DNA from 4 places in the Micromonospora polyrhachis genome. Region 1 is predicted to be linked to each of the others. Evidence: riboswitches for the same ligand, from Rfam matches in the RefSeq annotation. Region 1 holds a riboswitch; each other region holds the start of a gene.
What was found. A riboswitch is a leader RNA that binds a small molecule or an ion and turns the genes downstream of it on or off. The one in region 1 is predicted to bind cyclic di-AMP.
Positions count from the first base shown of each region.

Region 2: another riboswitch for cyclic di-AMP. It lies ahead of FHR38_RS17755 (coiled-coil domain-containing protein); the one in region 1 lies ahead of FHR38_RS22620 (coiled-coil domain-containing protein).
Region 3: another riboswitch for cyclic di-AMP. It lies ahead of FHR38_RS09460 (hypothetical protein); the one in region 1 lies ahead of FHR38_RS22620 (coiled-coil domain-containing protein).
Region 4: another riboswitch for cyclic di-AMP. It lies ahead of FHR38_RS14570 (C40 family peptidase); the one in region 1 lies ahead of FHR38_RS22620 (coiled-coil domain-containing protein).

Region 1 is NZ_JACHJW010000001.1:5,106,218-5,110,175, reverse strand. It holds gene FHR38_RS22630 (HelD family protein) at 1-1,339, shown strand, start outside; gene FHR38_RS22625 (cation diffusion facilitator family transporter) at 1,518-2,432, shown strand; cyclic di-AMP (ydaO/yuaA leader) riboswitch at 2,606-2,733, shown strand; gene FHR38_RS22620 (coiled-coil domain-containing protein) at 2,738-3,820, shown strand; gene FHR38_RS22615 (TetR/AcrR family transcriptional regulator) at 3,888-3,958, opposite strand, start outside.
Region 2 is NZ_JACHJW010000001.1:4,041,175-4,045,132, reverse strand. It holds gene rsmA (16S rRNA (adenine(1518)-N(6)/adenine(1519)-N(6))-dimethyltransferase RsmA) at 1-572, opposite strand, end outside; gene FHR38_RS17760 (TatD family hydrolase) at 566-1,492, opposite strand; cyclic di-AMP (ydaO/yuaA leader) riboswitch at 1,765-1,899, shown strand; gene FHR38_RS17755 (coiled-coil domain-containing protein) at 1,904-2,905, shown strand; gene metG (methionine--tRNA ligase) at 3,069-3,958, opposite strand, start outside.
Region 3 is NZ_JACHJW010000001.1:2,279,411-2,283,368, reverse strand. It holds gene rpsI (30S ribosomal protein S9) at 1-189, shown strand, start outside; gene glmM (phosphoglucosamine mutase) at 353-1,711, shown strand; gene FHR38_RS33750 (VldE C-terminal domain-containing protein) at 1,850-2,137, opposite strand; gene FHR38_RS09460 (hypothetical protein) at 2,103-2,504, opposite strand; cyclic di-AMP (ydaO/yuaA leader) riboswitch at 2,633-2,758, opposite strand; gene FHR38_RS09455 (MFS transporter) at 2,944-3,958, shown strand, end outside.
Region 4 is NZ_JACHJW010000001.1:3,365,661-3,369,618, forward strand. It holds gene FHR38_RS14565 (N-acetylmuramoyl-L-alanine amidase) at 1-1,123, opposite strand, end outside; cyclic di-AMP (ydaO/yuaA leader) riboswitch at 1,369-1,508, shown strand; gene FHR38_RS14570 (C40 family peptidase) at 1,521-2,594, shown strand; gene dcd (dCTP deaminase) at 2,671-3,249, opposite strand; gene FHR38_RS14580 (pyridoxamine 5'-phosphate oxidase family protein) at 3,329-3,901, shown strand; gene FHR38_RS14585 (zinc metalloprotease) at 3,941-3,958, opposite strand, start outside.

The DNA.
Region 1 (3,958 bases):
GCACTCGCTGGGCTCGCTCTTCCCGGGGGTGGTGGCGACCCGGGTCGACCGAACCGAGGTCGCCGCGATCAAGGGCTCGCTCCGGATGCGCCAGGTGCTGCGCCGGGCCGCCCGGGACGCGGTACCGGACGGTCCGGGCGAGTTGCGCCTGCTCTACCGGGGCGAACTGCTCCGGCTGACCACCGCCGAACTGGACAAGATCCGTACCCGGGCGCTCGCCGGGGGTGGTCGCCGCAACGAGGTACGCCGGGTCGGCTTCGACGGGATCTTCTCCGCGCTCTGGGCACAGGTCCGGAAGATGCGTGTCGGTCGTCTACCCGATCAGCGGGTGTTCGAGGACGAGGTGGCCGAGCGGCCCGAGTTCCGGGACTTCCTGCGCGCCTGGTGGCCCCGACTGCACCCGTGGCACGTGCTCGGCTGGCTGGCGGTGCCGGAGCGGCTGCGCGCGTACACGGCGGGCATCCTGTCCGGTGCCGAGACCCGGCTACTCGCCGAGTCGTACCGGAACCTGGACGCGGACGGGCCGACGATCGCCGACGTCGCCCTGCTCGACGAGTTGGACGAGTTGCTCGGCAAGCCGATGAAGCGGGCTGCCCGACGCAGGCGTGACCCGTTCCAGCTCACCGGTGGGGTGCGGGAGCTGAGCACGTACGCCGACCGGCAGCGCGCCGCGCAGGCCGACCGGCAGCGGCCGGAGGACTACCGCGAGTACGCCCACGTGGTGGTGGACGAGTCGCAGGATGTCTCCCCCATGCAGTGGCGGATGATCGGCCGCCGAGGCCGGCTGGCGTCCTGGACCGTGGTGGGTGACCCGGCGCAGACCGCCTGGGCCGGCGACCCACGCGAACTCGCGCAGGCCCGGGACAAGGCGTTGGGCCGTCGGCCCCGGCATGAGTACACCCTCTCCACCAACTACCGCAACCCGGCGGAGATCTTCGCCGTCGCCGCGGAGGTGATCCGCGAGGTGCATCCGGACCTGCCGCTGCCCACCGCGGTCCGGACCACCGGCGTCGAGCCGGTCGCGCTGCGGGTGCCCGCCGCCGAGTTGCCGGAACAGATCCGTACCGCCACCGCACGGCTGCTCGCCGAGGTGGAGGGGACGGTCGGCGTCATCACGCCGGTACCGCGCCGGACCGAGATCGCCGACTGGGTGGCGGAGCTGGCCGGACCGCGCCTACAGGTGGTCGACTGCCTCCAGGCCAAGGGCATGGAGTACGACGGGGTCGTGCTGGTCGCACCTGGGGAGATCCGGGCCGATTCGGAGTCGGGGGTACGGACGCTCTACGTCGCCCTGTCCCGGGCCACTCAGCGGCTCACCACGATCGACCTCACCGACTGATCCGCGTCGCCGTGCCGGCCCGCCTGCTCCCCGGCTGACCGCTTCCCTGTCCCGTCCTCCGTCTGCTTCATCCCGGCTCGTCCTCTTCTGCGCTCCCACCGGCCAGCATTTCACTTGCACATATTGCGATGTGAGCATAATTTGAGCCGGACGCGCAGGAGCGACGGAGGGTAGGCCGATGGGGGCTGGACACGACCACGGTGGGCAGGTAATGCGCGCCGCGGAGCGGCACCGGGGACGACTCTGGGCCGCGTTCGCGCTGCTCGCCGCGTTCATGGTGGTCGAGGCGGTCGCCGCACTGGCCACCGGGTCGCTGGCCCTGCTCTCCGACGCCGGGCACATGTTCACCGACGTACTCGGGATCGCCATGGCCCTGGCCGCGATCACCGCGACCCGACGGGCGAGCAGGGACCCGCAACGCACCTTCGGCCTCTACCGGCTGGAGGTGCTCGCGGCGCTGGCCAACGCGGTGCTGCTCTTCGGCGTTGCGATCTACGTCCTCGTCGAGGCGGTACGCCGATTCGGCGAGCCGCCACACGTGCTCGCCGGGCCGATGTTCGTCGTGGCCGTGCTCGGGCTGCTGGCCAACATCGTCGCCTTCGCCCTGCTGCGCTCCGGCGCCAAGGAGAGCATCAACCTGCGCGGGGCCTACCTGGAGGTACTCGGCGACCTGCTCGGCTCGGTCGGGGTCATCCTCGCCGCCGGGCTGATCGCGCTCACCGGCTGGTGGTGGGCCGATCCACTGGTCGCGGTCGCCATCGGCGTCTTCATCCTGCCGCGCACCTGGCGGCTGGGCCGGGCGGCCGTGCGCATCCTGGTACAGGCCGCACCCGAGCACCTACACGTCCCCGCCGTGGCGGCCCGACTCTCCGCCGTCCCCGGCGTCGCCGACGTGCACGACCTGCACGTGTGGACGCTCACCTCCGGAATGGAGGTCGCCTCCGCGCACCTCACCATCGAGCCGGGCACCGAGGTGGGGCAGGTGCTCGCCGCCGCACGGGTAGCCCTGCACGACGACTTCCACATCGAACACGCGACCCTGCAGGTCGAGCCGGGCACGGAGCCCGGCAACTGCGGACCGACCGGGTGGTAGCCCGACCGGGTGGTAGCCCGACCGGGGTGGCGTGTACCAGCCGCGACGCGACGGGATACGACGCGACGGAATTTAGCGGCGTCTTAAGTTTCCGCGTGCGGTCATGATCTATCTCTGCACTACCGGTAGGCTCGGTCGAGGTCACCACCAGGCGGCACCCCACCGGGTGCCGGTGGCGACCGCCGCCTAATCGCCACGCGCGAGCCGGGGAACCACCACTTGGGGTGCATCCGCGTCAGCGGTAGGGATCTTCCGTCCCGAACCCGTCAGCTAACCCGGTCGGCGGCTGACGGAAGGACAACTGCATGCCATTCCCGGCACCCGTACGACGAACGGCCACCCGCATGATGGCGCTGGTGGCCGCCACGATCACGGTCTGCCTGACGGTCGCCGTACCGGCGGGCGCAGCCCCGGTGGCCGCCGGGGCACCCGGTCCGGTCACCGCCGCCGGGCTGCTCGCCGCTCCCGACGTCGCCGACCCGGAGGGCGGCAGCCCCAGCCTGCGGCAACAGCTTGAGGCGGCCTCGAAGGGCTACCTGGATGCCAAGGCCGCCCTCGACAACTCCATCAAGCGACAGAAGCAGCTCACCGAACACCTCGCGGCCATCGAGGCCGAACTCCCCGCCCGGACCGCGACCGTGGGGGAACTGGCCGGAGCCGCCTACCGGACCGGTCGCCTCAGCACGGTGGCCGCACTGCTCAACAGCGACTCCCCGGATGGCTTCCTGGACCGCGCGGCCACCCTCGGCGTGGTGGCCAGCAACGAGGATCGGCAGCTCCGGGCCCTGCTCGACACCCGCGAGCGGGAGAGCCGGGCGAAGGCGGCGCTGGACAACGAGATCCGCGAACAGCGCAAACAGGTCGCCGTGATGGCCAGCCGCAAGCAGCAGGCCGAGCGCGCCCTGGCCGTTGCCGGCAGCGGGTCCCCCAGTGCCGGTGTGACCGGCTCCAACACCTCGACGGCGAAGCCGGCACCGCGCAACTCCGACGGCTCCTGGCCCCGCGAGTCGTGCAGTGTGAACGACCCCACCACCTCGGGCTGCATCACGCCGCGCACCCTGCACGCCATGAACCAGGCCAAGGCCGCCGGCTTCACCCGGTACGTCTCCTGCTACCGCAGCGGCGGTTCCGGTGAGCACCCGAAGGGTCGGGCCTGCGACTTCGCCGCCCAGAAGGGTGGCTTCGGCGGGGTGGCGACCGGCGGGGACCGGACCTACGGCAACAACCTGGCGGCGTACTACGTGAACAACGCCAACCGGCTCGGTGTGCTCTACGTGATCTGGTTCAAGCAGATCTGGCTACCGAGCAGTGGCTGGAAGTCGTACAGCGGTGGCAACGGCGACCCCTCCAGCGACCACACCAACCACGTCCACCTCTCCGTGTACTGAGGTTCTTCGTATTGAGAGGTAGGGACGGGCCCCTTCTTGTCGCTTTTTGCATAGGAAGGGGCCCGTCCTAACCACCGTCGGCGGTAACCAGGCCGCCCAGCAGCAGCCGGATCCCGGGCACCGGGTCGGTCTTCGTGT
Region 2 (3,958 bases), 1.1 Mb from region 1:
ATGCCATAGACCTTGGAGCCGGGGCCGGCGACCAGCCGGTCGGCGACCTCCTTCTGCACCATCACCAGGCCGTGCCGCAGGCTGGGCAGCTCGGCCAACAGGTGCAGGACGACCGGCACCGCCACGTTGTAGGGCAGGTTCGCGACCAGCGCGGTCGGTGCCGGGTCGGCCAGGTCGGCGGCGGTGACCCGCAGCGCGTCGGCCCGGTGCACGGTCAGCCGCCCGGCGACGTCCGGCCCGCAGTGGTCGGCCACGGTCTGCGGCAACGCCTCGGCCAGCACCGGGTCGATCTCCACCGCGTGTACGTGCGCCACGGCTGGCAGCAGTGCCAGGGTGAGCGATCCAAGTCCCGGGCCGACCTCCACCGCCACGTCGTCGGGGCTCAGTCCGGCGGCGGTCACGATGCGCCGGACCGTGTTCGGGTCGTGCACGAAGTTCTGGCCGAGCTTCTTGGTCGGGGTCACGCCCAGCCGGGCGGCCAGCTCCCGGATCTCCCCGGGGGTGAGGAAGGGCCCCTTCTTGTTGCTTTCCGCAGGTAGAGGGTCCCTTCCTACCCCTTGTGGCGTCACCATGGGCCGAACACCCGCTCGCCGGTGGCGGAGATCGCCGTACACAGCTCGGTCAGGTCCGCCCCGGTGGTCTCGGCCAGCGACCGGACGGTGAGCGGAATCAGGTACGACCCGTTGGGCCGACCCCGATGCGGCGTGGGGGTGAGGTAGGGCGCGTCGGTCTCGACCAGCAGTTGGTCCAGCGGGGTGATCCGGGCGGCTGCCCGCAGCGCGTGGGCGCTGGCGAAGGTGACCGTGCCGGCGAAGCTGAGCACGTACCCCCGGCGGAGACACTCGGTGGCGAACTCGGCGTCGCCGGAGAAGCAGTGCAGCACCACGGTCTGCGGGGCACCCTCCTCGTCGAGGACCCGCAGCACGTCGGCGTGCGCGTCCCGGTCATGGATCACCAGGGGTTTGCCGTACCGCTTGGCGATGGCGATGTGCGCCCGGAAGCTCAGCTCCTGGGCGGCCCGCCCCTCGTCCCCCGTACGGAAGAAGTCCATCCCGGTCTCGCCGATACCGCGTACCCGCTCCTCGGCGGCGAGCGCCTCGATCTGGCGCAGCGCCTCGTCCAGGTCGGCGAGTCGGGGTGCCTCGTTGGGGTGCAGCGCGACGGTGGCGACCACCGCTCGATGTTGCCGGGCCACCTCGGCCCCCCAGCGGGACGAGGCCACGTCGACCCCGACCTGCACCAGTCGGTCGACCCCGACCCCGGCGGCCACCTCGATCATGGCGGCGACCGGGTCGCCCGATCCCGCCGCGAACGGGTCACCGGCACCGGCCGGGCCGCCGGTCACCCCGGCCTCGGCCACGGTGATGTCCAGGTGGGTGTGGCTGTCGATCACCGTACGGGGCAGCGGCTCGGGTGGGGACGGAAACTCCCCCGCCCGGCGCGCGGCGCGTTGGCGGCGGGACTCGGTTTGATCGCTCATCACCGTCAGCATCACATATCCAGGTACGCCATCCGGCGCAACCAGCCGGGAGCGGGCCCCTGCCGCCAATCGAGAACGGAACGTCGATGCCGTGTGTCCACTTCACACATTCGCCGACATTACGAAAGACCGATGTGTCAGCAGGCCGACACAGAGCGAGACGGTTACCGAAAGGCGCTGGCTGATAACGCTTTTCTCGCCGGTGCCGGCGAAATAGATGGCCTGCCGGGGTGTCGGGTAGGCTCGCTGGCGGCAATCGCCAGAAGGCACGTCATCGGGTGCCGGCGAGGCTGCCGCCTAATCGCCTGACCGGGCGAATCGGGGAACCGTGTTCGTGGGGTGAATCCGCAGTAAGCGGTAGGGGCCACTTCCGCCCCGAACCCGTCAGCTAACCCGATCGGCGGCCGACGGAAGGAAGGTATCTTGACCGCACCCCTGCGCGGTTGGCTGACGACGATCCTGGCGCTACTCACCGCCGTGGCCCTGGTGGCACCCGCCGAGCGGGCCTGGGCAGAACCCAACGAGACTCCCAACGAGACCGAGACGCCGCTGCTCCGCGACGTGATCGAGTCGACCAACCGGGGCTACATTCAGGCGAAGGCCAAGCTGGATCAGTCGAAGCGGCGGCAACAGGCTCTCAACCTCGAACTCCAAAAGGCCCAGGAGCGGCTCGACCTACTCGCCCCGCAGGTGGCTCAGATCGCGGCCCAGTCCTACCGCCAGGGCAAGATCGGCGCAATTGCCGTACTGCTGGAGAGTGACAGCCCCGACTCGTTCGTCGAGCGGGCGAGCCGGCTGGACGAGCTGAACCGGCTCAACGACCGGAAGCTGCGCGAACTCACCGAGGCCCGGGACATCGCCGAACGCGCCAAGGCCCAGCTCGACGCCGAGATCCTGGAGCAGAACAAGCAGCTGACCATCATGACGAAGCAGAAGAAGGAAGCGGAGAAGGCGCTCGCCCTGGTCGGCGGGATGAGCCTGACCAAGGGGTTCGTCACCGCGACCTCGCCGGTGGCCAAGGCCGCCCCGCGTACGGCCAGCGGCGACTGGCCGAGCGAGTCGTGCAACCAGGACGACCCGACGACCTCCGGCTGCATCACGCCACGCACGATGCACATGTACAAGGAGGTCAAGAAGGCCGGGTTCAACCGGTTCGTGGGCTGCTACCGCTCAGGTGGCCCGTACGAGCACCCGAAGGGCCGCGCCTGCGACTGGTCGTTGATCAACCGGGGCTTCGTCTCCGCACAGAACCAGGACCAGCGGATGTACGGCAACAACCTCACCGCGTTCCTGGTCCGTAACGCCGACCGCCTCGGTATCTACTACGTGATCTGGTACAAGCAGATCTGGATGCCGGCGACCGGCTGGAGCTCGTACAGTGGGGCGAGCGATCACACCGACCACGTACACGTGTCGATGCTTTGAGTCCCGGCCGGGCGCGGCGACCGCTGCCCTGCCGACGGTGGGACGGAACGAACGAAGGCGGCCCGGCCCTGGATGCTCCAGGACCGGGCCGCTTCCGTCGTGATCGGGCTCGTCGTCGGTCGCCTCGACGTGGTCGGGACCGATGTCACGATCGGGACCGACGTCAGCCGCCGAGCCGGGCCAGTTCCTCCTCGACGATCGACGGGTCGAGCTTGCGGAAGACCGGCTTCGGCGCGGCCAGCGGTCGACCCGCCTCCACCGGTACGGACTCCCAGCGTGCGCCGACCGTGTAGTCCCCGGTCAGCACCGGGTACGCCGGCCCTCCGTCGAGATCCTCGACCTCCACGATGGACGGCATCGGAGCGTGTACGCCGGTGCCGCCGAGCAGTTCGTGGATCTTCTGGGCGGAGTGCGGCAGGAAGGGCGTGAGCAGCGTGTTGGCGTCGCTGACCACCTGCAACGCGACGTGCAGGATGGTGCCCATCCGGGGCTTGTCCTCGTCGCTCTTGAGCTTCCACGGCGCCTGGTCGGAAAGGTACTTGTTGGCCTCGGCGACCACCCGCATCGCCTCGCCGATCGCCGCCTTCTGCCGGTGCCGGGCGATCAGGTCACCGACGGTGTCGAAGCCGGCCCGGGCAACGGCCAGCAGCGCTTCGTCCGCCTCGGTGAGCCCGGCGGCGTCGATCTCCGGGATCGCGCCGAAGTTCTTCGCCGCCATCGAGATCGACCGGTTGACCAGGTTGCCCCAGCCGGCGACCAGTTCGTCGTTGTTGCGGCGCAGGAACTCGGCCCAGGTGAAGTCGGTGTCGTTGCTCTCCGGCCCGGCGGCGGCGATGAAGTAGCGCAGCGCGTCGGCGTCGTAGCGCTCCAGGAAGTCGCGGACGTAGATGACCACCCGGCGGGAGGAAGAGAACTTGCGTCCCTCCATGGTCAGGTATTCGCTGGAGACCACCTCGGTGGGCAGGTTGAGTGCCCCCAGCTGGCCCGGTTCGCCGTTCCGGTCGCCGGCCCCGGAGTAGCCGAGCAGCAGTGCCGGCCAGATCACCGAGTGGA
Region 3 (3,958 bases), 2.8 Mb from region 1:
GGCGGCGGCATCACCGGCCAGGCCGGTGCGCTGCGGCTCGCCATCGCTCGCGCGCTCTGCGCCAACGACCTCGACGACCGTCCGGCGCTGAAGAAGGCCGGCTTCCTCACCCGGGACGCTCGGGTCAAGGAAAGCAAGAAGTACGGTCTCAAGAAGGCCCGTAAGGCCCCGCAGTACTCGAAGCGTTGATCGACAGCTTCACCCTGTACGTCTGCGACAGTTTTACCTTGCACGTCTGCAACAGCTTCACCTTGTACGTCTGACAGACGGCCGGGTCCGCCTCCCCCTCAAGCGGTGGCGGCCCCGGCCGTTTGCTTTCCTCGTCGGCGGCCTTTCCGGAGGTATCACGCGCATGGGTCGGTTGTTCGGTACTGATGGCGTACGGGGACGGGCGAATGCCGACCTGACCCCCGAACTGGCTATGGCCGTCGCGGTAGCGGCGGCGCACACCCTCGCCGAGTCCGATCGCAGCCACCCGCCGTTGGCCGTGGTAGGCCGGGACACCCGGGCCAGTGGAGAGATGCTCGAATCCGCCGTGGTTGCTGGGCTGGCCAGCGCCGGGGCGAACGTGTTGCGGGTCGGTGTGCTGCCCACCCCGGCGGTCGCCTACCTGGTGGGTGAGGTCAAGGCCGATCTCGGGGTGATGCTCTCCGCCTCGCACAACCCGATGCCGGACAACGGGATCAAGCTCTTCGCCGCCGGGGGACACAAGCTTCCCGACGACGTGGAGCTACAGATCGAAGCGGCGATCGAGGCCAACGCCGCCGCCACCTGGCATCGGCCCACGGGTGCCGGTGTCGGACGGGTGCACGACCTGCTCGACGGAGCCGACCACTACGTACAGCACCTCGTGAGCACGGTGCCGCACCGGCTCGACGGGCTGAAGGTAGTCGTCGACTGCGCCCACGGTGCCGCCTCGGAGGTGGCCCCCGTCGCGTACCAGGAGGCCGGTGCCGAGGTCATCGCCATCCACGCCGAGCCGGACGGGCTCAACATCAACGACGACTGCGGGTCGAACCACCTGGACGTCCTACGGGCCGCCGTGGTCGAGCACGGGGCGCACCTCGGCATCGCCCATGATGGCGACGCCGACCGGTGCGTGGCGGTCACGGCCGACGGGAACGAGGTCGACGGCGACCAGATCCTGGCCATTCTCGCCCTGGGCATGCGGGAGGCCGGCACCCTGACCCGGGACACGCTGGTGGCCACCGTGATGAGCAACCTGGGCCTTCGGCTCGCGATGGCCGAGGCGGGCATCCGGCTGATCGAGACCAAGGTCGGCGACCGGTACGTACTGGAGGAGCTGCGGGCGTCCGGGCTGGCGCTCGGCGGCGAGCAGAGCGGGCATATCGTGCTGTCGGAGTACGCCACCACCGGCGACGGGGTGCTGACCGGCCTGCAACTGATGTCGCGGATGGCGGCGACGGGCCGATCGCTGGCGGATCTCGCCGCCGTGGTCGCGAAGCTGCCACAGGTGCTGATCAACGTTCCGGTCGGTGACCGGACCATCGGTGCCGGTGCTCCGGCAGTGCTCGCCGCGACAGCCGAGGCCGAGGCGGAACTGGGCGAGACCGGACGGGTGCTGCTGCGCCCGTCGGGCACCGAGCCGCTGGTCCGGGTGATGGTCGAGGCAGCCACACTGGAGTTCGCCGAGACGGTGGCGGAGCGGATTGCCGACGAGGTACGTCGAGCCAGCCCCGCCTCGGCATAGCGCGCCGGGCCGGGTAGCGCGTCTCCCCACTGCCGGGTTGGGAACGTCTGTCACTGCGCCAGTAGCAACAACCGTTCCCAAAACCCGCTCGCGTGGCAGGTTCCAGCGGAAACCGGTCGTGGGTGCCGGAGTTGGGGCCTAGTACACGGAATCATGCACGTGGTTTGTGTTGTCGCTGGACGGGTCGTCGCCGGCGCCGCTGTAGTAGTACCAACCCGCCGCCGACGTCCACACCTGGCGATGCCAGATGACATACAGCACGCCGAGCGTGTTGGCGTTGCGCACGAAGAACGCCGCGAGGTTGCCGCCGTAGACCTTGTCCTGACCCGTGGCGTCACCGCCGAACCCGTTGGCCCGGGCGGCGAAGTCGCACGTACGGCCCTTCGGGTGCTCATGGGACCCACCGGGGCCGGTAGCAGGAGTAATACCGCTTGAAGCCGGCGGCGTGCGCCTCCTTCATCGAGTGGATCATGCGCGGCGTGACGCAGCCCGTGGTGGTCGGGTCGTCGATGGTGCAGCTCTCCTTGGGCCCGCTGCCGTCCGCGTTGCGCGGTGCGGGCTTGGCCAGGGGCGAATTCGCGCTCATGTAGCCGGTGGCCTTGCCGCCGGCCTTGGCGAGCGCCGTCTCGGCGTCCTCCTTCTTGCCCATGATGTCGGCCCGGGCCGTCTGGGTGGCCACCTCGGCGTCGATCGACTTCTTCGCCGCGTCGGCGTCGGCCTTGAGCTTCTTGAGCCCGCCGAGCGTCTTGTCGTTGTACCGGTTGATCGTGTTCACCAGCATCGCCCGGCTCATGAGCCGCTCCGGGTCGGTGCTGTCGAGCAGGGCGGAGGCGGTGCGCAGGCCCCCCGCGCGGTACTCCGGGGCGGCCGTCGATCCAGTCGCGGTTGGCCTTTCGAGGGCCGTACCGAGCGTTATGTTCGCCGTGCTCCGGATGCCGCCTACCGAGTTGGCTGACGGGCTCGGGACGGAACAGCGCCCCTACCGTTGGTGCGGATTCACCCCGGTTGCCGCTGGCACCGAGGGATGCCGCGAGGCGGAGACCATGGTCGGACTACCGGCTGGTCACCGGTCGCGCATGTCCGAGAACGGGGTCGTCCGGTGGTGCAGCGTAGTTGCCCGACATCGTCGGCGGTGAATCGCATGGCAGCGGTCACCTTGTCGATCACCCGTCGCGTACATCCCATGGGAAATCCGATGAGCCCGGCGCGACGGACGCCTACGCTGCGTCCGCATGCGCCTGCTCCGCCGCAACCGGGACTTCCGTGTGTTGTTTCTCGCACGGTGCGTGTCCTTCGCCGGTGACTCGATCAGCATGATCGCGTTGCTGCTGCACGTCGCCGACTCGACCGGTCAGGGCCTCGCGGTCGCGGCGCTGCTGCTCGCCGGCGACTTCACACCGTCACTGCTCGCGCCGATCGCGGGGGCGCTCGCCGACCGGTTCGACCGGCGACGGCTGATGATCGTCTGTGAGCTCGTGCAGGGCGCGGTGGTCGCGATGATCGCGCTGTCCCTCCCCGCGCTGCCGCTGCTGCTGGTCCTGGTGGCGACCCGGGCCGTCGCCGGGCAGATCTTCCAGCCCGCCTCCCGGGCGGCGGTGCCGGCGCTGGTCCGGCGGGACGAACTCGAGGAGGCCAACGCCACCCTCGGCTTCGGCACCAACACGGCGGACCTGGGCGCGCCGCTACTCGCCGCCGCGCTGTTCCCGTTCTTCGGCACGACCGGGGTGCTGCTGGTCGACGCCGCCTCGTTCCTCGTGTCGGCGCTGCTGCTCACCGTCCTGCCGAAACTGCCGCCGAGCGAGTTGGAGACCGACTCGCTGTGGAAGGGCACGCGCGCCGGCATCGGGTACATCGTCACGACCCCCATCGTCCGCGTCGTCGCCGTGGGGTTCTGCGCGGTGGTGTTCTTCACCGGCGTCGACGACGTGGCCCTGACGGTGCTCGCGACAGGCGTCTTCGACGTGCCCGACTCCGTGGCCGCGGTCCTGCTCGGCGCGATCGGGTTCGGCCTCGCCGCCGGCTATGCGCTGCTGACCCGGCTCGGACGCCACGTACCGACGGCGGCGCTGCTGATCGCCGGCTTCGGCATCAGTTCGCTGGGCAACCTGCTCACCGGCGCGGCGGCTGGCCTGACCTGGGCGATCGGCGCGGCATTCGCCATGCAGGCCGTGCGCGGGCTCGGGATCGCCGCGATCGACGTCGGCAGCAACACCATGCTGCAGCGGACGGTGCCCGACGGCATGCAGG
Region 4 (3,958 bases), 1.7 Mb from region 1:
TGCCCTGGGCGGCGAAGCCCTCGTGCTCGATTCCGACCGACTTGGCGTTGACGTACCAGTTGCCGGCGTGCCAGCCGACGTCCTTGGCCTTGAGGTGCTGGGCGGTGTGACCGTCTGCCGAGCGCATCGTGTAGTGCCAGCTCACCCACTCCGGGTCCTGGGCCAGCCGGGTCGTGCTGTCGAAGTAGCCCTCGGCGTCGTGGATCAGGATGTACTCGATCTTCTGCTGCGCCGGCCGGTTGCCCTTGTCGTGGTTGCCGTAGTTGCCCGGATCGGTGCCGTCGCCGAGTAGCTGGTAGGGGGCGGGCAGCCACTCACAGGAGATGGTCGTCGGGCATTCCAGCCCGTCCGGTCGGGTCGGCGTGCGCAGGCCGAGCCGGTCCAGCCAGGACCTGATCGGGTCGAGGCTGGGGTGCGCGGCGAGGGTGATCCGGTGCCCGTCGTCGGTGACTCGGTTGGCACCCGTACGGATGGTGGCGTAGACCTCGTCGGCGAAGGCCGCGGCGGCGTCGCTGGTCTCCGCGCCGGAGTACCGGGCCACCGCGCCGTACCAGGCCGCCGGGTCGCTCGCGCTTCCCGTCGGTCCGGTCAGGGCCTTCTGGTACGACGACAGCAGCGCCGCCCCGCCCCGGATGTTCGCCCGAGCGTCGGTACGCAGTGCCTCCGCCCCGGCCCCGGTGAGCGTGGCGGCGGTGCCCAGGGTGCGTAGGGCCGCGCTCTCTGGCGTGGCCACACTGGGGTGCTCGCGGGCGAGTGACCGGCGGGAGTCGTCGCCACGCGGGTCCTCCGCCGAGTCGTGGTGACCGCCGGAGGTGGGCAGGCTGGCCACGTGGGCGGCGTCGGTGAGGTGCATCGGGCCGTAGCCGCCGGCGGTGCTGGGGGTGCCGGCGTTGGTGTCCCAGCGGGACTGGAGATAGGAGACGCCCAGCAGGACGCTCTCCGGTACGCCGTAGTCGCTGGCGGCGGCGGTGTAGTCCTGTTGCCGGGAGTCGACCGTTGCGCTCGCGGTGGTCGGTACGGGCGTGGTGGCGGACGCCGACGCGGCGGGTACGAGCGTCGCCGCGCCGACCACCACGGTACTGAGCAGTATCCGGCTGCTCAGCGGTACTTTCGGACGGTGCATCGAACCTCCATTCGGGGGATGACTCATTGGTCACCCTCACTCGCCCGAGGGGGGTTCGTCAATGGCTTGCGGAATCGTTGATGGAGGTGAAAGATTTCTTCATGTCTGCCCTCAGTGGCCCACTCTCTGCAACCAATGGTTGTACGAAGCGAATTATCTTGCCGGTTCGGGTTGCGCCTGGTAGTGCACTTCCCTAGGTTGGGGACGGTCGAGACGAGGGCAGTTCGTCCATCCGGGGCGACGTCGGCTCGATACCGCCGAATCGTTCGCAAGATCGAACCGGGGACCCACATGATCCATCGGGGTGAATCCGCGATCCGCGGTAGGGCGCACATCTTCCCGCCCGAACCCGTCAGCTAACTCGGTAGGCGGTCAGGAAGAAGGAGTACGGACGCCGGTGGCACATCATGCCCCCCGGTTGCGCCCGGTCCGGTCGGTGCACGCCGACCGAGATACGGCGATACCGCCTACCCGTCGGTCCCGGTTCACCTCCACGCGATCCCGGTTCACCGCCACTCGGTCCTGGTACACCGCCACGCTCGCCGCGATTGCCAGCATCGCCGTCGTGCTCGTCGGCGCGACCCCGGCCCATGCCGAGCCGTCGGTGACCGAGATCGAGAACCAGATCGACAAGGCGTGGGCGAAGCTGGAACCGATCATCGAGAAGCACAACGCCACCCGACAGGACCTGGCCGGCAAGAAGAAGCAGGCCGACGCGCTGGGCAAGAAGATCCAGCCGCTGCAACGCCAGATCGACGAGGCGATGGGCAAGGTCGGGGCGCTCGCTGTCCAGGCGTACAAGGGCGACAACGCCTCCACGCTCAACGCCATCCTCACCACCGGCTCACCCACCACCCTCCTCGACCAGCTCGGTGTGCTCGACCAGTTCGCCCGCCAGCAGCAGCACGACATCCAGGCCGTGGTCGACCTGAAGAACAGGTACGCCGCGCAGAAGGGGCCGCTGGACGTGCTGGTCGCCCAGCTCACCCGCACCGAGGCCGAGTTGGCGGCGAAGAAGAAGGAGATCGACGCCGAGGTCACCCGGCTACAGAAGCTGCGCCTGGTGGCGTACGGCAACGGTGGCGGTGGCGTGCTCCGGCCGGCACCCTGCCCCGCGACCTACCCGGGTGGCTCGACCGGACAGGTGGTCAAGTTCGCCTGCGCCCAGATCGGGAAGCCCTACGTGTGGGGCTCGGCCGGACCCAACTCGTACGACTGTTCCGGCCTGACGCTGCGGGCCTGGCAGCAGGCGGGCGTATCGCTACCGCACAACGCGGCCCAGCAACGGGCGATGATGCCGCACGTGAGCCGTGCCGAGCTACGCCCAGGTGACCTGGTCTTCTACAACGGCCTCGCGCACGTCGGCCTCTACGTCGGCGACGGTTGGGTGGTGCATGCTCCCACCGCCGGTGACCAGGTCAGGATGCGCAAGGTCGACGGTGGTGTGCACAGCTACGGTCGCCCGGGCTGACGTCTTTGGTGTCAGGAAGGGCCCCTTCCTATCGCGTTTCGCATAGGAAGGGGCCGCCCAACACCCGTGGTACGCGTCAGCGGGTCGGCCAGGTACGCCAGCTCTGCCAGGACCGGCTCGGGGTCGGCCCCCGCTGTCCCTGATAGCGCGAGCCGTAGACCTCGGAGCCGTACGGGTGCTCGGCCGGGGACGAGAGCCGGAAGATGCACAACTGACCGATCTTCATGCCCGGCCACAGGGTGATCGGCAGGTTGGCGACGTTGGACAACTCCAGCGTGACGTGACCGGAGAAGCCGGGGTCGATGAAGCCCGCCGTCGAGTGGGTGAGCAGCCCCAGCCGGCCGAGGCTCGACTTGCCCTCCAGCCGCCCGGCGAGCTGGTCGCCGAGGGAGATCACCTCCAGCGTGGAGGCGAGCACGAACTCGCCCGGGTGCAGCACGAACGGCTCACCGTCAGGCACGTCGACCACGGAGGTCAGGTCGTCCTGCTGACGGGACGGGTCGATGTGTGTGTAGAGGTGGTTGTTGAACACCCGGAACAACCGGTCGAGGCGTACGTCGATGCTGGACGGCTGGACCAGCGCCGGCTCGAACGGTTCCAGCGCCAAGGTGCCCGCCTTGATCTCGCTGACGAGGTCACGGTCGGAGAGCAGCATCGTGCCACCATAGCGACCTCCCTTCTGACCAGCACCGTCGCACTACCGATCTCGTACATATGTTCGATAGGATGATCCCATGGCTTCCTGGTCCGAATTCGCCACCGACGATCCCCGGCTCGCCGCCGCGATCCGCTCACTCATGCAGCAGTACGGGCCAGGCTTCGGCTACCTGGCCACCATCCGGGCCGACGGCGGCCCTCGGGTCCACCCGGTCTCGCCCGTGATCACCGACGAGGGGCTGTTCTGCTTCATCGTCGACTCACCGAAACGGCGCGACCTCGAACGCGACGGTCGCTACGCACTGCACTCCTTCCCGCCGGAGGAGAGCGACGACGAGGCGTACGTGGCGGGCCGGGCCCGCCCCGTTACCGACCAGGTCCGGGTCGCCCGACTTGCCGACAGCATGCGGGCCGCACCACAGGTCGACTGGCGCCTGTTCGAGTTCACCGTCGACGTGGCAATGCTGTCCCGGCACGGCAACGACGGCGCGAGCACCTTCGGTGGCGGGGCGGGCCGGCCAGCCGTACAGGTGTGGTTCGACCCGGCCGACGGTCGCAATCGCATGAGCGGCCCAGGGCTGGCGATGCGGCACAGTCGGCGGATCCATCGGCATGCCACCCCCGAATACACGCCGGTGCCGGCCCGTTGACCGAGCCGGCACCGTTGATCAGGTTCGACCTTCCGCCTGTTATGGAGCGCGGTAGGC